2 regions of the Caldicellulosiruptor sp. F32 genome follow, and region 2 is predicted to be linked to the other one. Evidence: riboswitches for the same ligand, from Rfam matches in the RefSeq annotation. Region 2 holds a riboswitch; the other holds the start of a gene.
What was found. A riboswitch is a leader RNA that binds a small molecule or an ion and turns the genes downstream of it on or off. The one in region 2 is predicted to bind S-adenosylmethionine.

Region 1 (14,045 bases), on a different contig from region 2:
GATATTGTTGAGTACTTCTTAAACGGCCAAGTTGAAAAGGCAAAAGAGCTGCAGCTAAAGCTACTTCCAATTATCAAAGCATTATTTATTGAGGTAAATCCAATACCTGTAAAAGAAGCTATGAATATGATGGGATTCAATGTCGGAAGGCCAAGACTGCCGCTTACTACAATGACTGAGAAAAATAGAGAGATACTAAAAAAGGCTCTTATTGACTATGGAATAAACATAAAAGAGTAAAAAATACGTTTTTAAACATCTCTAAAAAACTAAGCATAGATGGATGTGATGCACAAATGCTAAAAGTTTTACTTAACGGTTGCAATGGCAAGATGGGTCAGGTTGTTAGCAAGGTTGCAAAAACATATGAAGATGTTACAATTGTTGCAGGTGTTGATTTGAACACTACAAGAAATTTTGACTATCCTGTTTACAGTAATCCTTCCCAAATTCAAGAAGAGTTTGATGTAATAATTGATTTTTCTCTGCCAGAGGCTACACTTGCAATTTTAGAATTTGCAAAGGCAAAGAAAAAACCAGTTGTAATTGCCACAACAGGCTTTACAAGTGAACAGAAAGAAAAGATTGTTGAGTCTTCAAAAGAGATACCAATTTTTTGGTCTGCCAACATGTCACTTGGTGTTAACCTTGTTGCAGATCTTGTACAAAAAGCATACAAGACGCTGGGAAGTAAGTTTGATATTGAAATTGTTGAAAAACATCACAACCAGAAGATTGACGCACCTTCTGGCACAGCTCTTATGCTTGCAGATGCTATCAACGAGGTTGCAAACAATGCGTATGAGTACATCTATGACAGGCACACAAGAAGAAAGAAAAGGGCTCAAAATGAGATAGGAATTTTTTCAGTGCGCGGAGGTACAATTGTTGGAGAGCACAGTGTTATCTTTGCTGGTCCAGATGAGATTATAGAGATAAAACACACAGCCCTTTCAAAAGAGGTTTTTGCAAACGGTAGTATCAGGGCTGCAATGTTTATAAAAGACAAAAAGCCGGGTATATATAACATGAGTGATCTGATTAATTCAATGTGAGGTGTTTTGAATTTGAAGCCTGTGACAAATTTAAATGTCACTCAAAACGTTGCCATGATAACATTGGATAATGTCCCAAACAAAATAGACCTGATTGCCTCAATCTTCAATGAAGTAGCAAGCCACGGAATAAACATTGACATGATTAGCCAGACAGCTCCGTACAAAGGAAATATAAATCTATCATTTAGTCTTGATGAAGAAAATGTACCAAAGGCAATTTCAGCGCTGAGCAAGTTCAAAAAAGAGATTCCACATTTAAGAATTGACATAATTTCTAACCTGACAAAGCTGAGTATCTACGGTGAAGCTATGAGAGATTTGCCGGGCGTTGCAGCATCCCTTTTCACCACTTTGGCAGAAGCAGGTGTTGAGCTTAAGATGGTGACAACAAGCGAGGTTGACATCTCATACTTGATTGATCAGAAAGATGAGGAAAAGGCCGTTGAGATTATAAAACAGAGATTTGAATTAGAGTAAACTTTGAAAAGCTGCCCCGATAGGAAAATTTTAAAGCGGGCAGCTTTTTTTAATATTGAATTTTTCCAAAACCCTTAGTATATTTGAAAATTAGAAAAACTAAAAGCCCTCAAAAAAGAATAAGGGGGAATTTTGCTTGGCAACAGGAGCAAAATATTATCATTCATGCATAAACTGTGGTGGTATTAACTCAGATACAAGAAATCAAAAAGGACTTCCATGTGAAAAGTGTCTACCATTTGAAAATAATATGAATATCCTTGAAAGCTTGAAAGAACATAATAGCCTAAAAGATTATGCCTACTTTTGGAATTTCAAAAATGAATATAAAGAGTTTGAAAAGTTTTTTGTATCAAAAGTTGGAAAACCGATGACAGGATATCAACGGCTCTGGGCAAGGCGACTTTTACTCTCAAAAAGTTTCACTTTAATTGCTCCCACAGGCCTTGGTAAGACAACATTTGGACTTGTTGCAACACTGTGGATGGCAAAAAATGGCAAGAAGGTAGCTTTAATCTTTCCTACTGTATCGCTGGTTGAACAAGCGCATCAGAGACTTCTTGAGTTTGCCAATAAAGAGCCAAAAGAAAGTGTTAAAATTCTATCTTATAAGTCATCAATGAAAAGAACCGAAAAGGACGAGTTTGAGAAAAACTTTGAAAACGGTGAATTTGACATCTTGATTGTTTCATCGCAATTTATATCAAAGCGAAAAGATGACCTAGCAAAAAAGGTATTCTCATTAGTGTTTGTAGATGATGTTGATGCAATTTTGAAATCTTCAAAAAACATTGACACTCTTTTGCAGATGATTGGAATTGACCAAAAGACAATTGACCAGACATTTGAAAACCTCAAAAAAGGTATTAAGTATCCTGAACAAAAACAAAACGGCACATCTTCTACTTTATCTAAAGGCATTCTCATTGTATCTTCTGCTACTGCAAAGCCACAAGGACTAAAACCTCTTTTGTTTAGAGAGCTACTTGGTTTCGAAATAGGTAGATTCACATTCAGCATAAGAAATATTACAAATATTAGAATTGCTAAAAAATCGAAAGAAAAGCTGCTTGAGACAATCAAAATCCTCAATGATGGCATCCTCTTATTTGTTGAAAATGAAGAAGAAGGCAAAGATGTGATAAACTTTTTAGAAAACGAAGGAATATCTGTCGGTAAAACATGGGAAGATTTTGAAAAAAGTTTTGAGGAATTCAAAGATGGAAAGCTCAAAATTCTATGTGGCATATACTCATACTATGGAAAGCTTGTGAGAGGCATAGACCTACCCTTGAGAATAAAGTATTCAATATTTTGGGGCACGCCCTCGTTTAGGTTTTCAACAGATATTGAAAAGGCGCCCCGGTTTGTCTTAGAAAGGGTGTTTTCTGACTATCTTGAAGAACATCCCAAGCTAAAAAGCTTTTTTAAAGGCATAGATAGATATCGGGTCGAAAGGTTAAGAGAGATAGTAAAAAAGTATATTCCTCAAGATAAGTGGACTGTTTTTGTTAAAAAGTCCTTTTCAAACTTGAAAATCTCAGATGAGGGTCAGATATTCTTCCCTGATGTTTTCACATATATCCAAGGTTCTGGTAGGACATCACGAATGTTGGGTAGCTCTTTGACAAAAGGAGTTTCAATCTTATTTGAAGATGATGACCTACTTTTCGAAAGTCTCAGGTCAAGACTCATGTTTTTGCTTGATGAAGAATGGAAAACCGAAGATGAGGTATGTTTTGAGGATTTAATCAAAGAGGTTGAAATGAGCAGAAATGAGGCTTCAATAACCGAGAGGTCTTCAGATTTGAAGTCAAGGTTTATGATTGTAGAATCGCCCACAAAAGCAGAGACAATTTCAAGATTTTTAGAAAAAGCATCAACAAGAAGGTATGGAAGGCTCTCTGTATACGAATCAGTAACTCCAGATGGAATTTTGCTCATAACTGCCTCAAAAGGACATGTGTATGACCTTGATACAAAAACAGGAGTGCATGGGGTAGAAATATCAAACGGCAATTTTATCCCGTACTATAACTCTATCAAACGCTGTACAAGCTGTGGTACACAGTTTACTGATGAGTATCCTTCATGTCCTAAATGTGGCTCTGATAAGATTGATGACAAAAAGGAGATATTAAAGGTGCTTCGTGAGATAGCAGCTGAAGTAGACGAAGTTTTAGTTGCAACAGACCCTGATGTTGAGGGCGAGAAGATTTCATGGGATATATCCCAGTATCTAAAACCTGTCAATCCGAACTTAAGACGAATTGAAATGCACGAAATAACAAAATTTGGTTTTGAAAGTGCCATAAAAAACCAGCGCGATTTTAATGCAAACCTTGTAAAATCTCAGATTGTACGTAGAATTGAAGACAGGTGGGTTGGTTTTGAACTGAGCTCAAAGCTCCAGAAAAATTTTCAAAGCTATAATTTATCTGCAGGAAGAGTGCAATCTACTGTCCTTGGCTGGATTATAGAAAGAGAAAAGGAATATGCAAAGAGTCAAAAAGAATTTACATTTGTGAGATTTGAAAATGGGTTTGGATTTGAGGCAGAAGGCAAAATAGATGGCGACAAGGTATTAGTAGAGGTAGTAGAAGAAAATGAAAAAGAGCTTGAGACTATTTTGCCATTTAATACACCCACACTTTTGTCTTATGCATCACAAAAATTAAACCTCAGCGTACAGGAAATTATGGAAATTTTACAGTTTTTGTTTGAACATGGTTTTATAACATATCACAGAACTGACTCAAACAGAATATCACTTACAGGTCAAAATGTGGCAAGATTATACTTAGAAAAGATAGGCAAAAGGGACTTGTTTGTAGGCCGAAGTTTCGGGTCGGAGGGTGCGCACGAGGCAATAAGACCTGTTAAGCCAATTTCGCCTTTGGAGTTAAAAGAGTTGTCAAGTGAAAGACTTGCTCAGGGTTTGACAGCTAATCATATTAAGGTGTACGAACTTATATTCAATAGATTTTTCACAAGCCAGATGAAAAACCCTCTTGTAAAATATCAAAAATTAATTTTCAGGTTTGATAAACAAGAAATAGAAAAAGAAATGCCTATTGGGGTGATAGAAGAAGGCTGGCTTTTGTTCAGTCCAATTCAGATTTTTTCAAAATTTGAAAGTGGAGAATACCAAATAACAGAAAAGAAAAGTTACAAGAAGCACACAACCCCTCTTTTCACCCAAGCAATGCTTATTGATGAGATGAAACAAAAGAATATAGGAAGACCATCCACATATGCTAAAATGGTTGAGACCCTTTTCAAAAGAGGATATGTATTCGAGGACCAATATAGAAGGATTCGTTCAACTGCACTTGGAAGAAAAGTGTATTCTTACCTTGCACAACATTACCAAGATTATATAAATGAAGAGACAACAAGGGATCTTGAAAGACTTATGGAAATCGTTGAAATGGGTGAAAAGGATTATCAAAGTGTGTTAAATAGCTTATATGAAGAGCTTACAAAAATTATGCAAAGGTGAAACAGAACTTTTTTGATTTAAACGACTTTTGTAATACAAAAAAGAAATTAATAGAAAAGGGACTGGAAAATAAACAGTCCCTTTCTATTTTTTTCTATAAATTCACCTCTGATTTGAAATCAAGGTCATCTTTGTACTTTTCCAATATAGGTTTTACATATTCCTCATAGTATTCTTTTACCTGAGACGGTGCTCTTCCTACAAACTTTTTAGGGTCTAAAATAGCTTCAATTTCTTCTTTTGAAAGTCTAAAGCTTGGGTCGTTCGATATGAGTTCAATCAGGTTATTTTCCTTCCCAAATTCTTTGACATTTTGAGCAGCTTGCATGGAATACCTTCTAATTTTTTCATGTAAATCCTGCCTATCACCGCCACGCTTTACCGCTTCCATCAGTATATTCTCGGTTGCCATAAACGGAAGCTCTTGTTCAATGTGTCTTTTTATCATGTTCTCATACACAACAAGCCCACTTGCAACATTGTGATAAAGGTTTAAAATACTATCTGTTGCTAAAAACGCCTCAGGGATCGCAATTCGCCTGTTTGCAGAATCGTCCAAAGTACGCTCCAGCCATTGGACGGATGCTGTAAACAGTGGATTTTGAATGTTGACCATTATATACCTTGCCAAGGCACAGATTCTCTCACATCTCATAGGGTTTCTTTTATATGCCATTGCTGATGAACCAACCTGCGTTTTTTCAAACGGTTCTTCTATCTCTTTTAAGTGCTGCAAAAGCCTTATATCGTTTGCAAATTTATAAGCGCTTTGCGCAATTGATGCAAGCACTGATAAAACTAAATAATCAAATTTTCTCGGATACGTCTGGGATGTAAGTGGGAAGCTCTTTTCAAAACCCATCTTTTGACAAACAAGCTGGTCAAGCTTTTTTACCTTTTCTTCATTACCATCAAAAAGAGCCATGAAACTTGCTTGTGTACCAGTTGTTCCCTTCACGCCTCTTAGGTAAGTGTGGTCCATTACATACTCTAAAAATTGTAGGTCCATCACCAGGTCCTGAACCCACAGCATTGCTCTTTTGCCGACTGTTGTTAGCTGAGCAGGCTGAAAGTGTGTAAAACCCAATGTCGGCATGTCTTTGTACTTTAAAGCAAATTCAGACAACACCTTTATGCAGCTGACAAGCTTTTTTCTAATAAGCTTCATTGCCTCATACATTATGATGATATCTGCATTGTCTGTCACAAAGCAGCTTGTTGCGCCAAGGTGGATAATTGGTCTTGCCTTTTTTGCCTGCTCACCAAACGCATGAATGTGAGCCATTACATCATGACGAAGCTCTTTTTCTTTTTGCTTTGCTACATCATAGTTTATGTCATCTGAATACTTTTTCATCTCTTCTATCTGTTCATCAGAGATGTCAAGCCCCAGTTCTTTTTGTGCTCCTGCCAAAGCAATCCAAAGCTTCCGCCAAAGCTTAAACTTTGTGTCATCAGAAAAAAGTCTTTTCATCTCATCGCTTGCATAACGTGAGTTAAGTGGTGTCTCATAAATGTGGTGCAACTTTCTTCACTTCCCCTATTTTTTCTGTATTTTCTATAATTTTAATTATACCTTATTTGAGCTTTTCAACAAACCTCTTTATTCTGGCCAAGCCCTCTTTGATATTCTGCACAGATGTAGCATATGAAAGCCTCATATGATTTTCCATACCAAAGCCTTCGCTTGGAACAACTGCAACTTTTTCATTTTCTAAAAGAAGCTTTGCAAAGGTATTTGCACTGTCTATAACTTTCCCGTTAAAACTTTTCCCAATAACACCTGATAAGTCGACCCAAATATAAAATGCGCCTTGGGGTTTTACGCTACTTAAACCCTCAATCTCATTTACAAGCTCATATATCAAATCTCTTCTTTTTGCAAACTCTTCTACCATCTTCTTAAGACTTTCTTGAGGACCGCTCAGAGCCTCATATGCAGCATACTGGGCAATTGAATTGGGGTTTGAGGTTGTGTGGCTCTGAAGGTTTGTTATAATCTTTGCTAAATCCTTGTTTGAGAGAGTATACCCAATTCTCCAGCCTGTCATTGCATAAGACTTTGAAACACCATTTACTATCACGGTCAGATCTTTTGCCTTATTACCAAAAGAGGCTGGTGATATGTGCTTTTGTCCATCATATATAAGTTTGTCATAAATCTCATCTGAAATAATGAATATTTCATTCTGTATACAAAGTTCAACAATCTCTTTCAGCTCTTCATATGTATAGACCATACCAGTTGGATTTGACGGAGAATTTAAAACAAGGGTTTTTGTCTTAGATGTGATATACTTTTGTAAATCTCTGCCACTTACCTTGTAATTCGACTCTTTTTGTGTCGGTACAACTACAACCTTGCCACCTGCAAGTTTTATAAGCTCTGGATATGTAACCCAATATGGAGATGGAAGAAGTACCTCATCACCTTCATTCAAGAGAGCAAAAAAAACATTCATCAGAGAATGCTTTGCACCATTTGAAATGACTATTTCATCTGCAGAACAAGAAATTCCATAATTATCATTATAATACTTTGCAACAGCTTCTTTTAAACAGGCAATCCCCGCAACCGGTGTGTACTTTGTGTATCCTTTAACAATGGCAGCAATTGCTGCATATTTTATGTTTTCAGGTGTGTCAAAATCAGGCTCACCCGCACCAAAACCAATTACATTTTCACCAGATTCTTTTAATTTTTTTGCTAAAGCGTCTATTGCTAAGGTTGGTGACGCTGAAATACTTAGCGCTCTTTGTGAATACTTCATCCTTTCTCCCTTCGCCCTTTCAACTTGTTTTTGCAATACTATATCATATTTATATGCATTTTTCAATATCAATGTTACGAAAAAATAGGATTTAAGAGCACAAAAACGCAAGTTTTAAATAAAAAAATTTCATTTTAGAAACCTGCAGGTAAAGTTCAAAAGATTGTTGTAGCAAATGTCAAAAATCTCATCTCTGCTAAATCCAAAACTTTCTAACACGCGCTTTATCTTTGGAAAATCCTCAACACCATTTATACCTTGGGCAAAATTGTCTGCTCCGTCAAAGTCAGAACCTAAACACACATGCTTATGGCCAATTAACTGTGAGACATGTGCTATATGTTTTGCAATGTCTTCGAGCTTTGCAGACCTTTCACTTAAAAAAGGCGAATAAAAGCTTATCCCAATCAAACCATTAAAACTTCCTACAATCTTTATCTGATCATCCGTGAGATTTCGTGGGTGTTTGCACAACGCATAACAGTTTGAATGGCTTACAATAAACGGACTATTAATAATCTTTACAACATCATAAAATGTTCTCTGCGGTGCATGGGCAAGGTCAACAATAAAGTTCATCTCCAAAAGTCTTTTTAAAATTTCTTTTCCAAAACTGCTTAGAGCTTCATCTTCATAAGCTCCGCCACAAATCTTGTTTTTGTGATTCCACGAAAGCGTAGCACCTTTTACACCTTTTTCTTTCAATATTTCAACATCAAAAATATCATTGATAAATGAAATGTCTTCAACAATTACCAAAATATTTAGTTTATTCTCATCAATAATTTTTGAGATACCAACATTGTTTACATCATATTTATTTAGCAAATCCAGAATTGTAAAGATGTCCTCCATAAAATCGATATCTTTGCGCCTTGTATCCTGCCATATTGCCATGTACTGAAGTTTTAAATCAACTTGTTTTGCTCTTTTAAAGTCAAACTGTAATGAATTTTCAAAAAGTCCTTCATTTTTGAAAAATGCTGCTGTCAATGTGTCATTGTGAGCATCAGCAAACACTGCTACAGCTCCTATTATCTTCTTGGGGTTCTATTAAAATTCTATTACCTTTTCTTTTGTTGCAAGAACTACATTATCAAAAATCTCTTTTGCAGAGGCTAAATGCTTTTGCTCATCACACTCTGGCTTTAGGTGTGTCAAGACTAAAAGCTTGACTCCAGCTTCTTTTGCCACCTTTGCTGCCTGTTTTGGACTCATATGGTACCTTTTTGGCTCCTCAATCTTTCCAACCTCTTCATCAGTATATGCAGCATTCAGCAAGAGCAAATCTGCACCGCTGCAAAACGCTGCAAAATCCTCTTTGTATCCTGTATCACCAGAGAACACAAAGGCTTTCCCTCCCTCTTCAATCCTAACAGCAAAACTCCTGTATGGGTGTTGACCTTCAAAAAAGGAAAGTTTAACACTACCTATTTGGGTTTGCAAGTTTTCTTCAATATTTCTAACATTGTAAACGCCCTTTTTAATTAGGTTATATTCCTCTTGTGGCTCAGATGGAATAAAAAGGTCTATCTCTTTGCCACGGGACGCAAAGTAGTACCTCAAAACCCCTAAATCACTTGTGTGGTCAGCGTGAAGATGCGAGCATATTATAAAAGAAATATCGTCAAAAGCAATATAGTTCAAAAGCTTTGACAAAACACCACTTCCACAGTCAATCAGAATGTTCGCACTTTTCGTTTTTAGCAGATAACCGGACGTTGCCTCATCTTTGGCAGGGTATGGGCCTCTTGCACCCAAGATTGTCAAAATCATTTTATCATCTCCTTGTTATATAGTAATTCTAAAAACTCAGTAATTATATCCCTGTACTTTTCTTCTTCTACTAAAAAAGAGTCATGTCCATAATCCGATTCAATCTCTTTGTAAATCAAATCAACACCTGCTTCTTGGAGCCTATCTCTCATATATCTCATTTGGCTTATTGGGAAAAGGATATCAGAGGTTATGGCTACGAGCAAAAATTTTGCCTTAATCCTTCTTAGTGCCTCATCCTCACTTCCATATGTTCTTCCAAGGTCGTATAGGTCCATTGCTCGTGTAAGGTATAAATATGTGTTTGCATCAAACCTCTGAACAAGTTTCATACCCTGATAGTGTAAATAACTTTCTACTTCAAACTCAGTGTTAAACGACTCAAAAAAGCTCTCAACAGGGTCTTTCATTCGACGATTGAACTTTCTGTCCATGAGCTTGTCAGACTGGTATGTTATCATACCAAGCATCCTGGCAATTGAAAGTCCCTGAGAGGGTCCTGTCTTGTCATAGTAATCTCCACCGTGCCAGTTTGGGTCTGACATAATAGCCCTTCTCATAACTTCATTAAATGCAATTGACTGCGCGTTGAGTTTAAGTGGCGATGCAATGTTTATAACACCGTCCATAAAATCCGGGTAGCTCACAGCCCACTCTAAAGCTTGCATACCACCCATGGAACCGCCAACAACGCATAAAATATGCTCTATTTTCAGTACTTCCAAAAGTTTTCTTTGAACATTGACCATGTCTTTGATAGTTATAATAGGAAACCTTGCACCATAAGGCTTTCCTGTCTCAGGGTCAATAGAAGAAGGACCTGTTGTTCCTTGACAGCCCCCGAACACATTTGAACATATTACAAAATATTTATTTGTGTCAATCATCTTGCCAGGTCCAACAAACTTGTCCCACCAGCCGGGTTTTGTGTCATCTTCTGAATGTTTTGCAACGTGTGAATCGCCTGTCAGGGCATGAGTTATCAAAATAATGTTGTTCTTTTCTTTATTAATCTCTCCATAAGTCTCATAAGCAACTGTAATGGGTCCGAATTTCTTGCCACTTTCTAATACAAAGTCCTTGTTGTGTGCAAATTTTACAAACTTTTTGTAGCCCTCTTCCCAAAACTCAAATTTCTCCAATCTCTTTTACCCCCACATTGAAGCTTATTTAAAATGCATGAAAGATTGCCCCTTACATCAATTTTTAACTTTTTATCTTGGAGCAATCTTTCATGCAGCAGATGATAGGTCTTATTATATTCTCTATTTTAAATTTTATTTAGTGCACTCTCAATATCATATATTAAATCATCAATATCTTCAATACCAACAGACAATCTTATCATCTCTGGCAAAACTCCAGCTTGCCTTTGCTCTTCTTCTGTTAACTGCTGATGGGTTGTTGATGCAGGATGAATAATGAGCGATTTTGCATCGCCAACATTTGCAAGGTGTGAAAAGAGCTTTACATTGTTTATAATCTTCTTTGCTGCGCTATAGCCGCCTTTTGGTCCAAATGTAAAGATAGCACCAGGACCTTTTGGTAGGTATTTTTTGTAAAGGTCATAGTATTTGTTGCCCTCTAAGGCCGGATAGTTTACCCACTCCACTTTTGGATGATTGTTCAAAAACTCTGCTAATTTCATTGCGTTGTCAACATGCTTTTGCATTCTGAGCGAAAGCGTTTCAACGCCAAGTAAAATCAGGAACGAATTAAACGGTGATATACAAGCACCAATGTCTCTAAGAAGTGTAAGTCTTAGTTTTGCAATATATGCAGCATTTCCGAACTCCTTTGTATAAACAAGACCGTGATAACTTGGGTCAGGCTGAATTAAATCTGGGAATTTTTCATTCCACTCGAATCTCCCAGAGTCAACTACAATCCCTGCAATTGATGTCCCATGTCCACCTAAAAACTTTGTCATTGAATACACAACAATGTCTGCACCATGCTCAATTGGTCTGAACAAATAGGGTGTTGCAAATGTGTTGTCTACAATAAAAGGAATCCCGTGTTTATGTGCAATTTCTGCTATTGCCTCAAAATCAGGAATGTTTATGTTAGGATTGCCAAGAGTTTCAACAAAAATAGCTTTTGTTTTGTCTGTTATTGCTTTTTCAAATTCTTCTGGATAGTCAGGGTTTACAAACTTTACAGTGATACCAAGTTTTCTTAATGTGTGAGCAAATAGCGTATATGTCCCACCATACAGGGTTGATGCTGAAACAACTTCATCACCGCTTTTGGCAATGTTTAAAATTGCATAAGTGATAGCAGCTTGCCCGGAAGATGTTGCAACAGCACCAACACCACCATCAAGTGCAGCAATTCTTTTTTCCAAAACATCAGTGGTCGGATTTCCTATTCGTGTATATATATTTCCTGCTTTTTTGAGTGCAAAAAGGTCTGCAGCCTCTTCGGGTGTGTCAAAGATGTATGAAGTTGTCTGGTAAATTGGAACAGCTCTTGACTTTGTCTCTTTGTCAACAAACTGTCCTGCATGAATCTGTAATGTGTCAAATCCAAACTTTCTTTCCATCTTTTATTTTCTCCTTTCATTAAATTTTTGTTGTGCTTTTTAAAAGATAAAAAAATAGCCTTCCTGCAGATAAGCTACAAGAAGACTTCTTCCTAAATCTTCTTACTTCTTATCTGCCAGGTATTTTTAAAAATACCTGCTGGAATTGGCACCAAGAAAAAGGGCTCCCATACCTTTTTCCGGTTGCCGGGCTTCATAGGGCCAGTCCCTCCGCCACTCTTGATAAGAAGTAATTTTCTAATATTCAATTTTGTTGCTTTGATTATACCATTTAAAAATACATTGGTCAATACTCTACTTTTTAAATCTGAATTCTTGGATTTTCTTCAGACATTCTGTAAATTACAATCTTCCTTCCTATCACCTGCACAGGCTCTGCGTTTAGTTTTTCGCATATATAAGCTATCGCTTCTTTCGGCTCTATCTCACAGTTCTTCTCAAGGGCAATTTTTATAAGCTCTCTTGCAGTGAGTGCTTCATCTATTTGTTTGAGCACTCTTTCTGTAATCCCTTCCTTTCCAATTCGAATAATTGCATCCATTGTGTTTGCCATGCCCCTGAGTTTTGCTCTTTGTTTGGATGTTAGCAAGATATTTTTCACCTCTTTTTGAATTTAATTTTTGATAAAATACTTCTTTTTCGCTATTTATAAACTAAAACGGCAGAAAGGATTTTGCCTTTCTGCCGGCATTTTTTTATTTTTAGACCTCTACTTCTTTTCGAGACCTGCGCCGCTGCTTCTCGTACTCTGGATCCCCCTTTTTCCAACCGCTTCTTACCTTCTCAACCACCTTTTGTTTTGATACATCCACCACAAACCCGTTTTCCTTAAAACAAAAATATGTGGTATTACCTACCTTGCAGTTCCCACAATTGATGCACTCCATATCAGAAAAGATAACCTCCAAACCTTTTAAGAATTTCTTTTTGCTTGTCAATTATTTTAACCCATTTTTACTGTTTTGTCTATATCCATTTTTATGATAAATCTAAAACTTATTCATAATATTCAAACTCAACATCAAGTATCCTCACAATGTCGCCATCCTGGATTCCCATCTCTCTTAGCTTGTCAAAGACCCCAAGCTTGTTTAAGAAATTTTGAAAATACCTGAATGAGTCATGGTCATTTAAAACTATGTTTCTTGCTACCTTCTCTACAACTGTTCCTTCTACAACATATACACCGTTTTCTTTTCTGACAGTAAGCGGTTTTACATCCTTTTTCTTGTAGTATACAAACGTCCGTGGCTTTGCATCCTCTTCGACATTTTCAGCTGCCTTTTGCTGTTTCAAAAGTTCATAAGCTCTTTTTAAAACCTCTCTTATCCCCATGCCAGTTGCAGCAGAGATGGGATACACTTCATACCCCATCTTTTCAATCTCTTCTTTGAAAAGTTCAAAATACGCCTGAGCATCAGGAAGGTCCATCTTGTTTGCTGCGACAATTTGAGGCTTTTGGGCAAGTTCAGGGCTGTATTTTTTTAGCTCCTCATTGATTTTTATAAAATCCTCAACAGGCTCTCTTCCTTCACTTCCCGACACATCAACAATATGAATCAAAACCTTTGTCCTTTCAACATGTCGCAAAAATTGATGCCCAAGACCTGCTCCTTCACTTGCCCCTTCAATAAGCCCTGGTATGTCTGCTAAGACAAAGCTTTCACCCTCGCTAATATATACAATCCCAAGGTTGGGATACTTTGTTGTAAATGGATAGTTTGCTATCTCAGGTCTTGCGTTTGTTGCAACAGACAAGAATGTTGACTTACCAACGTTTGGATAGCCAATCAGTCCAACATCTGCTAAGACTTTTAGCTCCAAAATTACCCAAAGCTCGTCCCCTTTCTCCCCAACCTCAGCAAACCTTGGAACTTGCCTTGTGGCTGTTGCAAAATGGGCATTTCCTCTGCCAC
Region 2 (17,463 bases):
TTCTTTCGTATACCTCTTGCGGGGATAAGAGCCACTCAGGACATCTTTTCTTGACTTTTGCCGGATTTTCTAAATCCAAAAGCGCAGCACCAAGCCTGTAAATTGGTCCTGATGGCATCATTTTAACACCGTGATAGATTATGAGCCAGCCCTCTTGAGTTTTTATTGGTACAGCTCCTGCACCGACTTTAAAGCCGTCCCACCACGGGCCTCCTTTTTCAACAAGCACAACCTCATGGTTTCCCCAGTGAATTAAGTCTGTCGAATATGCAATCCAGATGTGTTCAATATCACCTGCAACAGGTCGGTGCAGCATTGCATATTTTCCGTTTATCTTTTCAGGGAACAAAACCGCATCTTTGTTATTTGGGGGACAAATAAGCCCTAATTTTTCTACCTTTTTGAAGTTTTTAGTTCTTGCAAGAGCAACAGCAGGACCATAACGGGAGTATGCAGTATAGGTTATATAGTAATAGTCATCTTCAGGAATATAGGTTATTCGTGGGTCTTCGCACCCAAACTCTTCGTATATGAAGACTGTTGGTTGAGGATATATGAGGGGTGACTTTTCAATCTTCCAGTTGGTCTTTCCATCACTACTTCGAGCAACAGTTAAATGTGATTTTCCTTGTCTGTCTTCAACTCTCAAAAGTAATAAGTACTCGTTCTTATATTTTATTGCACCAGCGTTAAACACTGCATTTGCAGAATATGGTATATCATATACTGTGATTATTGGATTTCCACTGTAGCGCGTAAATATATCCTTTTTTGCAAAGACCTTCTTCATGTAAAATCCCCCCACAATGATTTATCTATACAATGAAATATACCACATTTTCTGTTGAATCATTACAAAAAAATTATTAAAATATTTTTAAAAAACTGTCAAGGACAAAGAAAAACAAAAATTTAGCGGGGTGATTTTTGAAAATGAAGTCATATAGAAAAGAACTCTGGTTTGAAATTCCAACAAGAAGGGCTTTTGTGAACATCACAGATACACTACAAAAGTGTGTGGACGAAAGTGGTATAAAAGAAGGACTTTTACTTTGCAATGCCATGCACATAACTGCAAGCGTGTTTGTGAACGACGATGAGCCAGGTCTTCATAAAGATTTTGAAATCTGGCTTGAAAAGCTGGCACCTGAAAAACCATATTCTCAGTATCACCACAACGTCGGTGAGGACAATGCTGATGCACACCTAAAAAGGACAATCATGGGCAGGGAAGTTGTTGTTGCAATTACAAATGGTAAGCTTGATTTGGGTCCATGGGAGCAAATCTTCTATGGCGAGTTTGACGGTAAGAGAAAGAAAAGAGTGCTAGTTAAGATTATTGGCGAGTAATGCTGTAATTACTAATCTTGAGCAATGAATTTTTGATAACTAATTTGCAAGCAGAGGAGTGAAATTGAATGAGCTTATCCGCAAAAGTGACAGGGATTTTGTTGTTTATACTTACAATTGTTGACCCGATTTTATTACTGTTTTCATACTATGTCTTTGCAGGGTTAGGTGATTATCCAATTGTAAATATTCTTTTAGGGTATCTTATTGCGTTAGGACTAATTGGTATTCCAGCACTTTTTATAGGGAGATGGAATGCAAAGAGAGTAGAAGATGGCTCTGGATACAACTTACCATTTTTTTTAGCATGTGTTGTTTTTGTGGGAAACATACTTGCAGCAACTTTAGTGGGGATAGTTTCTTCAAAGATAAAACCAATGCCAGAGGAGCGTTTGCATTAAGATTTAGTGGAGCAATTGCTGTAAATATGGATATAGTTGCTCTTTTACTTTTTATTTATTCTAAAGTATTGTCTAAAAAGGAATTTGCAAAGAATATGGAAAAGACAAAGATTTCTATTTCTACAAAGCTTACAGTTTGAGTTTTATCTCTTACTCTCTGGATTGGTCCTTTATTGTTGAAATATATTACACTTAGAGTAAATCTTAATAACATTACAAAAATAAATCTTGCTTTAATAAGTATTTCTATTAACATAATTATTGCATTTGTTTTATGGGTAATAAATAAGAGTGTTTTATTGCCAGTTCCTGTACTTTCCAGATTGTTTTCAAGAGTATCGGAGGGTTATTTAATTACTGAAAAAATTAAATATTCTAATGATGAATTTGGCATCATTACCTACAAATTAATTGAGACTGTGAAATCAATAAAAAAACTTATAATCAGTGTAAAAAATGCAGTGGATAATTCTATAGAGATATTCGAACTAGCTCAAAAGCTATTTAGTAGATTAGAGAAGGATTCTTCGGAAAATGCGAAAATAATTGAAAAACAACAATCTGATATACAAAGAGTAGCAGCTTCGGTTGAGGAAATTAATGCTAGCATTGAGCAATTAGCTGCTCAAGCTCAGGACCTCAATAGTTTGGCGTCCACAGTGCTTTCAACTTCTAAAAACTTAGTGGATAAATCAGAGTTAGGACAAACAGCGGTTCAAATCATTTTAAAAACAAGCGAGAATCTTGTAGAAAGGTATGGTCAGTTGAGAGAAGGTGTAAAGCAATTAGCTCAAGCAACTCAGAACATCAGTGAGGTTGTTAAGTTTGTAAGACAAATTGCTGAAGAGACAAATTTGTTAGCCTTGAATGCTTCGATTGAGGCTACTAAGGCAGGAGAAAGCGGAAAAGGTTTTTCTGTTGTTGCTTATGAAATAAGGAAATTAGCTGAACAGACAAAAAATTCGACTACTAATATAAGTAGAACAATTTCAACTGTGAATTTGTATTCAAAACAATTTGAAGACCAGATAGAAGTTCTTTACCATGAAGTAGAAGAAAATAGGAAAAATATACTGAACTTTTAGGAATTTCTATCAATATGATTGAGAAAATAAGGGATTTAAATTCACTTGTTGATAGTCTGCTTGCTCATTCTGAAGAAGAAGCAGCTTCTGCTGAAGAAATGACTTCGGCAGCAACAGAAATAGCTGAAAGTATATTCAGAAATAAATGAGTTTTCACAAAAGATAATATCTTCTATAGAGCACAATCTTGATCATGTACGAGAACTATCAAAGCAGCTTTCTATTTTATCAACTTCAATGAATGAAATTCGAAAAATGATAGGAAAGTTTAAATATGAGTAATTATTTTTATTGACAATACCAATTTGTTTTGTTAATATAATTGAGGCAAATTTAAAAATTGAATAATGAAAAAATGATAAGGTTATCCTTATCAAGAGAGGTGGAGGGAAAAAGGCCCGATGAAGCCCGGCAACCGGCAAGGCTTTTTTAAAGCTTTGCAATGGTGCCAACTCCGTCAGAAAGCTTAAAAAGTTTATATATTTTAAGCTTTCTGAGAGATGAGGATAAAACTTTTTACAAGAAAGTTTTGCCTCTTCTTTTCAGAAGGGGCTTTAAATTTTATATAAAGTTTTAATTTTAAATGAGTTTCCATTTTACTTAAAAGGAGGTACAAAGAGCAGATGAGAAAGCTATTTACATCCGAGTCTGTAACAGAGGGTCATCCAGACAAAATTTGTGACCAAATTTCAGATGCTGTTTTAGATGCCATTTTAGAAAAAGACCCGTACGCAAGAGTTGCATGTGAGGTTGCAGTTACAACAGGGCTTGTTCTTGTGATGGGTGAGATAACAACAAAATGTTATGTGGACATACCAAAGATAGCAAGAGATACAATAAGAGAAATTGGGTATACACGTGCAAAATACGGGTTTGATGCTGACACATGTGCGGTGATAACATCAATTGATGAGCAGTCACCTGACATTGCAATGGGCGTTGACAAAGCATTAGAGGCAAAGCTTGGTGAGATGACAGATGATGAAATAGAGGCAATTGGTGCAGGCGACCAAGGGATGATGTTTGGGTTTGCGTGTGACGAGACACCTGTTTTGATGCCAATGCCAATCTATCTTGCTCACAAACTTGCAAGAAGGCTTGCATATGTCAGAAAAGGAGGTATTTTGCCATATTTGCGACCTGATGGCAAGACTCAGGTCACAGTTGAGTATGAAGATGACAGGCCAATAAGAGTGGATACAATTGTTGTTTCAACTCAGCACAGCCCAGAGGTTACACATGCCCAGATTGAAGCAGATGTGATTGAACATGTTATAAAGCCAATTATCCCAGAAGGTATGCTTGACAAGAACACAAAGATATATATAAACCCGACAGGAAGATTTGTAATTGGTGGTCCACAAGGCGACTCAGGACTTACAGGAAGAAAGATTATTGTTGACACCTACGGTGGCTATGCACGCCATGGTGGTGGAGCATTTTCTGGAAAAGATCCGACAAAGGTTGACAGGTCTGCAACATATGCAGCGAGGTATGTTGCAAAGAACATTGTTGCAGCAGGACTTGCTAAAAAGTGCGAGGTTCAACTTTCATATGCAATAGGTGTTGCAAGACCACTCTCAATCAGGGTGGATACATTTGGAACAGGAAAGATTGATGATGAAAAAATTGCCGAGATTGTAAAGAGAGTATTTGACCTAAGACCAGCTGCTATAATAAGAGACTTGGATTTAAGAAGACCGATTTACAAGAAGGTTGCTGCATATGGTCACTTTGGAAGAGAAGATTTGGACTTGCCATGGGAGAGAACTGATAAGGTAGACATAATCTTAAAAGAGGCTCAGAATATATAAGAAGTAGAGCTTGTGTTCTAACTTTTTGTGAGTTTTAATAATGTTTAATAGAGCATCTTTTTTAAAAGGATTATCAGGCTATTATGAATAAGAAGACTGAAGACGCAAGTCTTTCTCAGTATGTTTGGATAGTAGTAAAGTCACTATTTTTGATTTGCTTTTTAATTCTTATAGTATCTCTTTTTGTGATGTATTTTTCAATGCCGGATAAAATTGCACAGTATCTTACTATATTTTCAATGTTTGTAGGAATAGCATTGTGTGGATATGAGGCTGCTGAAATTAGCCCTACCAGAAAAAAAATAGCTGCATTTGTAGTTTCGCTTTTTGTTTCGATTATTTTGGTTGTGTTATCCATTGTTTTAAAAAGAAGTGTTAACATTTCAAAGTACCAATTATATTTAATAATCTTTGGTCCAATTTTGGGCTTTGGGATGGGCGCTTTGAATGCAGAGAAGAGCAGAAAACCTCGACCAAAAAGAAGGTAGAAAAACGCAGATATAAGCTATCCGTATCCCCTTTTGCAGCTGGCATAAGCAAAAGGGGATTTATTTTTGCCTTTACATCCAATTATGGTGTATAATTAACTCAAGGAAGAAATTAAACTTTTTGGGGGAAGACTTTATGAGGGAAAAAATTGCATATCTTATAAGCAGCATTTTTACAGTTCCAATGGTTGCACTGATTGTATTTACAATTATGTGGCTTGATGACAAGATGGCAAACTATGATGGAAATTTAAGCTATTATCTGAATTCAATTATCTTTTTCACAATCATACCCCTTTTAGCATATATTGTTGCAAGAATGGTCCCAAAGTTTAAAGCAGGTGGAAGAGAAAAAGAACGAAAACTTGCTTTTATCTTTGGGATAGTTGGATATATCTTAGGGAATTTGAGTTTGCTGACTATAGAAAAGCCTACAAAAGCAATGATAGGGCTTTACTTGTCATATCTCATATCAAGTTTAATCTTGGCCTTTATTAATAAGGTTTTAAAATTTAAAGCAAGTGGCCACGCTTGTGGTATAACTGGTCCAATTGTTGCAATCAACTTTATTGCTGGGCTAAAAATGTTATTTTTAGCTTTACTTATTCCGCTTGTTATGTGGTCAAGACTTATACTCAAAAGGCATGATATTAAACAGCTTATAGTTGGTGCTGCAACATCATTCTTTGTAACTTTGATAGTAATGATATGGATATTTTGACAATTAACATATTTTTAGACTACTTTTTTAAATTGAGGGGGCTTTTTTTGAGGGATGATTTTTCAAAAAAAACGATGGGTGCTAAAAGAGTGTGAGAATTTTGATGATTTTGACATCCAAATAGATGGTAGAAAAATAAGACCGCAAATAATCAAAGTTTTAAAAAACAGAGGAATTGTTCAAAAGGATGATATTGAAAAGTTTTTAGCTCCAGCAATCAAAAATCTTCACAATCCCTTTTTACTCAATGATATGAAAGAGGCGATAAATATTGTTCACAATGCTATTTTACACAAGAAAAGGGTATTAATTTACGGAGATTATGATTGTGATGGTGTAACAAGTACATATCTTCTTTATTCAAACTTGAAAAAGTTTTTGCCAACAAGTTACTATATTCCTAATAGATTCAAAGATGGATATGGACTCAACCTTGATATCTTAAAGAGATTAGAAGATACATTTGACATCTTAATAACAGTTGACACAGGAATAAGTGCTATTAATGAGATTGAATATCTAAAACAAAAAGGAAAAATAGTCATTGTCACAGACCACCATGAACCAAAAGATAAGCTACCAATAGCCGATGCCATTATAAATCCCAAGAGACGTGATAGTACATACCCTTTTAGGGATTTAGCAGGGGTTGGGGTTGCATTCAAGCTACTTCATGCACTAAAGCTTTCTGGGCTTGAAATTAAACTTTCTAAGTATCTTGACATTGTGGCAATTGGCACAATTGCAGACGTCATGCCACTTGTTGATGAAAACAGGATTTTTGCTAAGTTTGGTCTAAAACTTTTAAAGTATACGAGGAATATAGGACTGAAAAAACTTATAGAAGTTGCTGGACTTTCCTCAAAGGAAGAGCTAAAACCTTTCGATGTTTCATTTATCATAGGGCCAAGACTGAATGCGGCAGGCAGAATTTCGGATGCTAATTTAGCCATGTCGCTTCTTTTAAGTGACTCTTTAGTAGAAGCAGAAAAGATTGCAAGAAGGTTAGATGAGGAAAATAGAAAACGTCAGGAGATAGAAGAAAAAACTATCAAAGAGGCTCAAAAGATAATTACATTGAATAAAGATATCCTAAGGAAAAAGATTTTTGTGCTAAGCTCTCAAAGCTGGCACCCTGGTGTTGTTGGGATTGCTTCATCAAAGATAACAGAAAAGTATTACAGACCTTCGCTTCTGTTTACGTTCACAGATGAGGGAATTTTAAAAGGTTCTGGACGGTCAATAAAAGGTTTTAATCTGTTTGAGGCGTTGAAAAACTGCTCTGATATTCTTCTAAAGTTTGGTGGGCATGAACATGCAGCTGGGCTTTCGCTTGTAAGCGATAATTTTGACAAACTTGATGAGATTCTAAATGCTATTGCTCAGGAATATCATTTTATGATTTTCAAACCAGCTGTTGAAATTGACCTTGTTTTAAGCTTAAACGAGATTGATGATGAGTTAATTGACCAAGTTTATCTTTTAGAACCATTTGGTGTAGGGAATCCTGAGCCAACCTTTCTTATAAAGAACATTATTGTTGAAAATTTTAGATTCATGGGTGAGGACAATAAGTATTATAAATTCTTTACAGGAAATGGTACAAAGTATGATGTTGTATGTTTTTCAAACTTAGAAGATGAAGATGAGCTTGTTACAATGAAAAAGGTTGATATTGTTTGTAAGCTTGAAAAAAATATATTTAACTCTACAAGGCGAAATCAGTTTAATCTGATTGACATTTGTGAAAATATCAGTTTTGGTGTTATAAAAGACCTTTACAATAACTTAAAAACTGTGCGGCAAAAAGGATGTAGCTTTAAGAAATTTGAAATTGAGACATGTAATCTTTCTGAACTTGTTGACAAAAAATGTATCTTTACAGCTTTTTATCCTCATATTGTTTTAGATTTTTTAAAGTTTTTAAAAGATGAAGAGGTAGAAAATGATCTTTTTAAGTTTTTAGATAACCATGGCCGGATTGTGCAGCACCAGAGTTCATTAAAAGAGGTATATTTTGATGACATATTTGCACCGAGGATTGACAAGATAGAAAATATGAAAGAGGATTTTGATGTTATAGTTGCACTTGACATTCCTTCATATCAGCTTGTAAAAAATCTCTATCAAGATGCAAAAGTTTTGATTTTTGACTTAGACAAGAAATTTAAGGATTTTAATCTACAAATAAATGATGAGGTGGTCAATGTTTATAAAACACTTAGAGATTGTGAGTTTATCTCATACAATTTTTCGGGTATAAATGAATCAGACCCATTTAAAAGGGTTGTAAAACTTTTATTTATACTTTCAATGTTTGAAGAAAAAAATCTTCTTTGTTCAGAGGTTACACACGAAGGCGTGGAGGTAAAGGAGTTTTACAAGCTATCTGAGAAGGTAAACTTGAAACAGACATCAATCTACAAATTTTTCCAGATCATTAAAAAGGATGAAGGGGGAATTTGATGAATGTAAGCATTTATGATTTTATCTGGCTTGTGATAGCTCTTGCTTTTTTAATAGCTGATACCTTTATTGGTTTTGTCTTTTTTCCTATTTATATTTCAGCTTTTATAATTTTCATTTTAGATTTATTTGTAAACAATCTATTTGTAGAAGTTGGTCTATTTATTATTCTCAGCTTAGCAATCTTTTTGATATTTAAACCCAAGATTAGAAAATTTATGCAAAACATGCCAAAGATAGAAAACAGAAGCTTTGTAAACGTGGGAGAGGAATTTTTTGTTGAAGAGGTATCAGAAGATAGGTATTCTGGCAAAATAAAAAAGGACGGAATATTTTACAACATTTTCTGTGACAAAAAGTTAGGAAAAGGTGACAGAGTAAAGGTTAAAAAAGTGGATGGGTTGAGAATTTTTGTTGAAAAAATGGAATAAAAAAACAAGAGTATTTTGAAAAATGGGAGGAGGAAGCTTGTATGCCGACAATTGGATGGGTCATTTTGATAATTGCGCTGTTTTTAATCTTCTTCTTTTCAAGTGTAAAAGTTGTTCGGACAAAATACTGCTATGTTGTAGAGAGAATTGGCCAGTTTCATAGGATTTTAGAGCCAGGCGTTCATCTTATTATTCCTTTTATTGACAACATAAGAGCAAAAGTTAATATGCAAGAAAGAATTTTAGATGTACCACCGCAAGATGTTATAACTAAGGATAACGTCAGAATAAAGATTGACTCTGTTGTATTTTTTGAGGTATTCGACGCAAAGATGTGCACTTACAATGTACAAAATTATCAAGCAGCGATTATGTATTCAGTATTAACTAATCTCAGAGATGTCATTGGTAGCATGACTCTTGATGAAGTGTTCTCCTCCAGGGAAATTATAAATTCAAAGTTGACAACTGTGCTTGACCAAATTACAGATAACTATGGGGTAAAGATAAAAAGAGTTGAAATAAAAGACATTATCCCACCTGCTGAAATAACACAGGCAATGGAAAAACAGATGAAGGCAGAAAGAGACAAGCGTGCAATGATTCTTGAGGCAGAAGGTGTGAGAGAAAGTGAAATTGCTAAAGCAGAAGGGTACAAGCAAGCTCTTATAAAAAGGGCAGAAGGTGAAAAGCAGCAAAAGATTTTGCAGGCGGAAGGTCAGGCTCAGGCAATTGAGATGGTAGCAAGAGCACAGGCAAACGCTATTGCATATGTCAACAGGGCTATTAAGGAGAGCGGCACAGATGCAGTTGTACTTGCGATGAGGCAGATAGAGGCTGCAATTGAGATTGCTAAAAATCCGGCAAATAAGGTATACATTCCAACTGATGCATTTAAAAATCTTGGTACTTTAATTGGCGCCTCAGAGCTTTTAAAGACAAATGAAAATGTTAATAATCAAGACAAGAGTCCTTAAAAATAAAATAATCAAATATCCACAAAAGGGGTGAGTATACAAAAGATGAGAAATGTTTACGACATTGCGTACGAGCTTGCAAATGCTCTAAAAGAGTCAAATGAGTTTAAAAGGTTTAAAGCTGCAAAAGAAAAGATTGAAAAGGACGAGAAGCTCAAACAGATGGTTATGGACTTTAAAAAGAAACAACTTGAGCTTGAGCAAAAACGCTTGCAAGGACAAGAGGTTACAAGCTCTGATGTATATTCTTTGCAGCAGCTTTACCAGATAATAAGCCTAAACCCAGACATTGAAGAATATCTCTCATCTGAGATGATGCTTGCAAAAATTTTGGCTGATATTTCAAAGATAATAGCAGAAGCAGTAGATTTAAAAGATGAAATGTTTGGACTTTTAGAGAGCAAATAAAAAAATAAAGTGAGGGACAGGATTTAGGATGGCAGATAGAATTTACGATTATAAAAGAGAGAAAACTAAAAGAGTGGTTAAAAAAGTGGGTTTTGTTATTTCAATACTGGTAATATTAGCTATAGTTTTTTCAATTGCTTTTGATTTATTTTTAGAACTCATCCAAATAAAAGAAATTGGTAGAAACTTTGTAAGTGTATTCTGGAAGAATTTCTATGTAAAGCTTTCAGTACAGGTTGTTTCATTTATGATTTTGTTCTTTGTGTTTTTTGTAAACAATGCCGTTATTAAGAGAAATATTGAAAGAATTGTTGGAAAAATTAGTTTGCTTAAGAAGAACATTCTCAATGTTATTGTCTCTGTGTTATTGGCGCTGATAGCAAGCAGGTATTTGGAAAACAACCTCTACATCAAATTTTTGACCTTCAAGCATTCAAAGCCGTTTAATATAAAAGACCCGATCTTTAACAAAGATGTAGGATACTATGTGTTTGAAAGACCATTTTTTCTTTCAATTGTAAATTTTCTATTCTATTTAGTGATATTTGTATGTATCTATACAGTGGTATTATACATTGTTCTCTATGGTTTTGCATTTGTTAGCAGGGTAAATTCATGGGGTGTGCTTTATGACAAAAAGGTAAGAAGTCATATATTTTTCAATCTGATACTCATATTTGTGATTAAGATATTCACACTAAAATATGAAATGGAAGGACTTTTGTACTCTTTCTTTGGTGAAGTTGTTGGTGTGGGATATACTGATTATTACATTAGGATGAACTATTTTAGGCTTTCGTATATAGTTTTGGTAGCTGTGATTCTACTCAGCATCTACTTTTTCATAAAAGGCAAGTATGCAAATATAGCCAAGGTAATGCTTTCTTATATTGGTTGGGCAGTTTTGGGTACCATAATCGCTACAGCTTTTCAGTATTTTGTAGTATCACCAAATGAACAGGTGTATGAAAGGCCTTTTTTAGAAAAAAACATTAAGTTTACACGCCTTGCTTACAATTTAGAAAACATTGAAGAAAAATATTTTCCTGTTGACACATCAGGTACCATCACAGCAGAGGATTTACAGAAAAACACAGGTACAATTGAAAATATTAGAATTACAGATTATCCCACAACCTTGGCTATTTTAAACCAAATTCAGCGTTTTAAACAGTACTATATTTTCAACGATGCTGATATTGCAAAGTATACAATAAATGGCAAAATAAAATCTGTATTCATCTCTGCAAGGGAGATAAACTATGATGGGATTCCAACAAAGACATATATCAATCAAAAATTTCAATACACTCACGGCTATGGTGTTGTAATGAGCCTGATGACAGAAGTTACACCTGAGGGCCAGCCAAAGTTTATCATAAAAGATATTCCATTAAAGAGCTTAGACGGTGCACCAAAGGTGACTCAGCCACGGATATACTATGGAGAAAAGACAGACCCATATGTTATTGTCAACACAAAAGTTGACGAAATTGACTACCCAGAGGGTGATTCAAATAGGCTTTTTAGATATGACGGCAAGGGTGGAATAAGACTAACACCTTTGAATAGGCTGATCTTTTCATATGTGTATAAAGACTTTAGACTTCTTGTCTCAACGGCTATAAATTCAAACAGCAAGATACTCATAAATAGAAGTATTATAGAAAGAGCTAAAAAAGTTGCTCCATTTTTTGACTATGACACCGATCCTTACATTTTGATTGACGGCAAAGGTCACTTAGTATGGGTTTTGGATGGTTATACAAAGACAAATTATTATCCATATTCAGAGCCGACAGAAGAAGGTTTTAATTATATTAGAAATTCGGTAAAGGTATTAATTGATGCATACAATGGAACGCTGAAATTTTACATTGTAGACAAAAACGACCCAATTGTAAATGTCTATAAGAGTATTTATCCCGACCTTTTTGAAAATGGAGATATTCCAAGAGACATTGCTGAGCATATAAGATATCCGGAGTATATTTTCAAGGTTCAGGCAAGTGTGTTGAAAAGGTATCACATGACAAACCCGAATGTATTTTACAACAAGGAAGATTTGTGGGACTTTGGAAAACACAAGACGCCAGACGGTTCAATTGACTATATCCCGCCATATTACAGTGTGATGAAGCTGCCAGACAGCCAAAAAGAAGAGATGATTTTGATGGTGCCTTTCACACCGCTAAAATACAACACAATGATTGCATGGCTTGCAGCAAAAAGTAGCCAAGAAAATTATGGAAAGCTTGTGCTATACAAATTCCCGAAAGGTTCAACTGTCTACAGTCCACTGCAGGTTGAGAACATGATTGACCAAGACCCGCAGATATCAAAGGATTTGTCACTGTGGAATCAAGGCGGTTCAAAGGTTATAAGAGGGAACCTTTTAGCATTGCCAATAAACCAAAAGATTTTGTACATTGAGCCAATTTACATTGCTTCAGACAATGCTTCAGCCCTGCCAGAGGTAAAAAGAGTAATTGCTGCTTGCAATGGGAAGGTCGTTATGGGAAGCAGCCTAAATGATGCGCTATCGCAGCTCATTGGGCAGCAGGTAACACCTGTAAAGGATGAGATGCAAACACCGTCTCAGAAAGAAAATATAACTCAGGTTCTACCATCGTCAGATCTATTAAAGATAAAGTCTTTGTTTGAAGATGCTAAAAAAGCTTTACAACAAGGCAATTGGGAAGAGTTTGGAAAGAAGTTCAAAGAGCTTGATGATATGATGAAGAATGTCAAATAGGCAGTATAACTTTAAAATTTAATGAAGGTGTCTAAAAAATACAATTTTATATGTTCTGAAAGCACGTATAACAGGAACCAAACAATAAAAACTCCTAAATATTGAAATAAAAGGGGTTGTTACATCAACTTTTGAAACAGCCCCTTTTATTTTGTGTCTATTTTATAGCTGTGTGTGGTGTTCCATTTTGCGTCCCCTTAGGTTAATTAATGAAGTTTAAGGGATTATTCAATTAGACTTTGAACGTTTAACAAACAGTATAATGTAGAGATTTAGTAAATTCAATAGTGGATGTAGTTTTAACATATGAGTTGATTGGTTTTTTGTTTTCTTTGTATATATTTCATGATTCCATAATCAATTTGTCAGTTTTATAAAAACCACATTTGTTTGAAATATTAATAAATGATAATGACAAAACGGTGTAATTAGATTATAATAATTAATAAAAGACATCAAAAGTAAATACAAATAAACATAAAAACAAAAATTTTAAGCCATAGATACAAACATCCTGCAAAATCAGACAAAACTATAAAAATGCAATTTATTTCAGAAAGGGGTAAATATTATGAGATTCGAATTACTTCATCCAGCAGATCAAATAGCAATGATAATGGAAAGAATATATGGATATGGTATGACTACAACATCTGGCGGTAATATTTCTATAATGGACGAAAATGGAGATATATGGATTACACCATCTGGGATTGACAAAGGAAATTTAAAACCGGATGATATAGTGCTTGTAAAAAGCAATGGTGAGATTGTAGGAAAGCACAAACCATCTGTAGAACTTCCTTTTCATGAGATGATTTACAGGTCAAGACCGGATATCAAAGCTATAATTCATGCACACTCACCGGCAATTATGGCGTTTAGTTTAGCAAGGAAGATTCCAAACACAAAACTTATTCCAAATGTACATTTAATATGTGGCGAAGTTGAACTTGTTGAGTATGCACTACCAGGCAGCACAGCCCTTGGACAAAAGATTGCTGATGCCTTCAAAAGAGGCATTAACACTGCTGTTTTGGCAAACCATGGAATTGTTGTAGGTTCTGAAAACCTATTCAAGGCTTTTATGGCATTTGAGACTTTAGATTTTTGTGCTCAGCTTGAGATAAGAGCAAGGGCAATAGGTAATCCTAAGGCTCTGCGTCCAAAAGATATTGAGATTTCGAAAGCAAAGCAAGATGTTCAGATGGATGAGTTTATTCCAAAGAGTTATTCAAGTTTTGAGGAAGAATCTCGAAAAAAAATGTGTGAGCTAATTTACCGTGCTTATGAGCAAAGACTTTTTACAAGTACGCAAGGAACTTTTTCACAGAGGTTAAATGAAAACTCTTTTATAATCACACCATCCATGGTTGACAGAAAATACATAGAAATAGATGATATTGTTAAAATCGAAAACGGCTATAAAGAAGCGGGCAAAAAACCAAGTAGCTCTATTTTACTCCACAAGTATATCTATGAAAAACATCCAAATATAAATGCAATCGTTATTGCTCGTCCTCCCAATATTATGGCGTTTGCTGTGACAGAAAATGAATTTAATTCTCGGGCAGTTCCAGAGACCTATATACAGTTAAGAAACGTCAAAAAGATTCCTTTTGGTTCAAACTTTATGCAACCTGAGATGACAGCAGATGTTTTTTCAAAAGAAACTCTTGCTGTTATTGTTGAGAATGATTGTGTTATTGTTGTAGGTGAAAGTTTATTGGATGCATTTGACAAACTCGAAATATTAGAATTTACAGCGAAAGCAATAATTGATGCTAAAAGCTTGGGTGATGTTGTTTTGATTAGTCAAAAAGAAATTGAAGAGATAGAAGAGGCTTTTAAGTTGTAAAGAACAATTATATGAGGAGGAAGTGAAAAAATGAGTTTGAATGCTGATAAGGTAATAGCAGACTATGAAAGAGCAAAAGAGGTGTATGGCCAATTTGGAGTTGACACAGATGGAGTTTTGGAAAAGATGAAAGAGATAAAAATCTCTTTGCACTGCTGGCAAGGAGATGATGTGACAGGATTTGAAGAGGCAACAAAAGGAATGGGCGGTGGCGGAATCTTAGCAACAGGAAATTACTTTGGCAAAGCACGGAATGGAGATGAACTTCGGCAGGACGTAGAGTTTGCAATGAGTTTGATTCCTGGCAAACACAAGGTAAACCTTCATGCTATCTATGCTGAGACGAATGGCAAAAAGGTAGACAGAGACCAGCTTTCAGTGGAACACTTTGAAAAGTGGATAAACTGGGCAAAAGAAAAGGGCATCGGACTTGACTTTAATCCTACCTTTTTTGCCCATCCAAAGGCATCCTCAGGGTATACTCTGTCAAGTAAAGATGAAAGTATTAGAAAATTCTGGGTACAACATGCTATTAAGTCACGTGAGATTGCATCAGTTATGGGCAAAGAAACAGGTCAGCCTTGCATTAATAATATTTGGATACCCGATGGTTCTAAAGACTTTCCAGTACAAAGGTATGAGCACAGAAAAATCTTAAAAGAGTCACTTGATGAGATATTTGATGCAAAGGTTGACAAACAATATCTCATTGACTCTGTTGAAAGTAAGTTATTTGGCATAGGTTCAGAAGCTTATGTGGTTGGATCGCATGAGTTTTACATGGGTTATGTATTTACAAGCAAACACGATATAGCAATCTGCTTTGACCTTGGACACTTCCACCCGACAGAAACCATTTCAGACAAGATTTCAGCTGTGTTGGCATATTCAAAGAAGATACTTTTGCATCTCAGCCGTGGTATGCGTTGGGACAGTGACCATGTTGTGATTTTGAACGACGAAGTTTTGTCTGTTGCACAAGAAGTAAAAAGAACCAATGGATTTGAGAAAGTTTATTTTGCTTTGGACTTCTTTGATGCGAGCATAAACCGAATAACTGCATGGGTAACAGGGGCAAGGGCTGCCTTGAAAGCAATTCTTTTTGCACTCTTGGAGCCAACACATCTTTTGATTGAGGCTGAAAATGAAGGGAATTTTGGGATGCGACTTGCACTTTTAGAGGAATTCAAAACCTTACCATTTAGTGCTGTGTGGAATAAATACTGCTACGACAGTGGTGTTCCAGTGGGAAGCACATGGCTTGAAAGGGTGAAAGAATATGAAGAGAAGGTTTTGAAAAATAGGGTGTAATAGGTACAAAAAGGGGCTGCGCAGTGTTTCACACTTTTAAATGATTATGGCAGCCCCTTCCTGATTTTCATGTTATTTAAATGGATTTTCATCTTTATAAAGCATATAAGCTGGCTGGTTGAATGAAATGTCATCAACACCGAGCATCTTCATTGCATCAAATAGGATTTTTCCTGCATGTTTGAATGCAACAGCTGTATGATGCGGGAACCTCTTGGCAATAAGTACATATCTATAGAATCTTCCCATCTCTTTTATTGCAAATACACCAATTCCACCAAACGAACGTGGGTCAACGTCTATTACCTCACCTTCAGCCACGTATGACCTCAAGATACAATCAGCTGTTGACTGAAGTCTGAATATTGTTATCTCACCTGGTTTTATTGTACCTTCGAGTGTACCACGTGTTATATCTGGTTCTTTATTTGGCTCTAAGAGTCTGTGCATAATGAGCTGGTACCTCATCTCAGCATATTTCATATGACAAATAGGTGTGTTTCCACAGTGGAAGCCCATAAAAAGGTCAGTGAGCTTGTAATCCTTGAACTTTTCCTTGTTTGCCTCATACATATCTTTCGGAACGGTATTATTGATATCAAGAATTGTTGCAGGAATTTGTGTTGCAAGTGTTACGATGTATTCACTAAGTGCTCCGTATATGTCAACCTCACATGCAACTGGAATACCCCTTGATGCAAGCCTTGCGTTTACGTAACATGGAACAAATCCAAACTGTGTCTGGAACGCTGGCCAGCACTTATTAGCAAATATTGCAAACTGGCAACTACCGCGATATTTTTCATACCAGTCCATTAATGTTAGCTCATATTGAGCAAGCTTTGGCAAAATTCCTGGATGTTTGTTTCCTGTGCCAAGTTCTTGTTCCATTTGTTTTACAATCTCAGGTATACGCGGGTCATCTTTGTGCTTGTTGAAAGATTCAAACAAGTCAAGCTCAGAGTTTTCCATAATTTCTATGCCAAGGTCATAAAGTGGCTTGATTGGTGCATTGCAAGCCAAAAAGTCTTGTGGCCGTGGTCCAAAACTGAAGATTTTAAGATTCTTTACTCCTATTACAACCCTTGCAACATCAACAAAGTGCGCTATCATATCCGAAACCTCTTCAGCATCGCCAACAGGGTACTCAGGAATGTAAGGGTTGAGCTTCCTCAGGCCAATATTGTAAGATGCGTTTAACATGCCACAGTATGCATCGCCACGACCGTCAATGAGGTTTTCTTGTGTCTCTTCAGCTGCCGCAACAAACATTGAAGGACCGCCAAACTTTTGTGCAAGCATTGTCTCAGGTCCTTCAGGGCCAAAGTTGCCAAGATATACAACAAGTGCATTAACACCTGCTGATTTTAGCTCATCCAGGGCTTTTAAAACGTCATT

Region 1: it holds a riboswitch for S-adenosylmethionine, as region 2 does, so the genes downstream of both, H964_RS01410 (O-acetylhomoserine aminocarboxypropyltransferase/cysteine synthase family protein) here and metK (methionine adenosyltransferase) in region 2, are expected to answer to the same signal.

Annotation. Positions count from the first base shown of each region.
Region 1 is NZ_APGP01000014.1:12,362-26,406, forward strand. Features, by position in the region: gene dapA (4-hydroxy-tetrahydrodipicolinate synthase) at 1-240, shown strand, start outside; gene dapB (4-hydroxy-tetrahydrodipicolinate reductase) at 297-1,055, shown strand; gene H964_RS01375 (ACT domain-containing protein) at 1,068-1,535, shown strand; gene rgy (reverse gyrase) at 1,672-5,037, shown strand; gene purB (adenylosuccinate lyase) at 5,132-6,562, opposite strand; gene H964_RS01390 (pyridoxal phosphate-dependent aminotransferase) at 6,615-7,808, opposite strand; gene H964_RS01395 (dipeptidase) at 7,938-8,828, opposite strand; gene H964_RS01400 (MBL fold metallo-hydrolase) at 8,862-9,584, opposite strand; gene metX (homoserine O-acetyltransferase MetX) at 9,581-10,726, opposite strand; gene H964_RS01410 (O-acetylhomoserine aminocarboxypropyltransferase/cysteine synthase family protein) at 10,855-12,129, opposite strand; SAM riboswitch class I at 12,236-12,358, opposite strand; gene yhbY (ribosome assembly RNA-binding protein YhbY) at 12,431-12,718, opposite strand; gene H964_RS01420 (hypothetical protein) at 12,831-13,016, opposite strand; gene obgE (GTPase ObgE) at 13,126-14,045, opposite strand, start outside.
Region 2 is NZ_APGP01000053.1:82,145-99,607, reverse strand. Features, by position in the region: gene H964_RS05350 (glycosidase) at 1-790, opposite strand, end outside; gene H964_RS05345 (secondary thiamine-phosphate synthase enzyme YjbQ) at 934-1,350, shown strand; gene H964_RS12885 (hypothetical protein) at 1,419-1,751, shown strand; gene H964_RS12880 (methyl-accepting chemotaxis protein) at 1,928-2,836, shown strand; gene H964_RS13200 (hypothetical protein) at 2,851-2,985, shown strand; SAM riboswitch class I at 3,204-3,343, shown strand; gene metK (methionine adenosyltransferase) at 3,460-4,650, shown strand; gene H964_RS05330 (TIGR04086 family membrane protein) at 4,734-5,138, shown strand; gene H964_RS05325 (hypothetical protein) at 5,275-5,859, shown strand; gene recJ (single-stranded-DNA-specific exonuclease RecJ) at 5,914-8,325, shown strand; gene H964_RS05315 (NfeD family protein) at 8,325-8,756, shown strand; gene H964_RS05310 (SPFH domain-containing protein) at 8,798-9,733, shown strand; gene H964_RS05305 (YlbF family regulator) at 9,779-10,141, shown strand; gene H964_RS05300 (UPF0182 family membrane protein) at 10,170-12,896, shown strand; gene H964_RS05295 (class II aldolase/adducin family protein) at 13,468-14,754, shown strand; gene H964_RS05290 (L-rhamnose isomerase) at 14,785-16,065, shown strand; gene H964_RS05285 (L-fucose/L-arabinose isomerase family protein) at 16,138-17,463, opposite strand, start outside.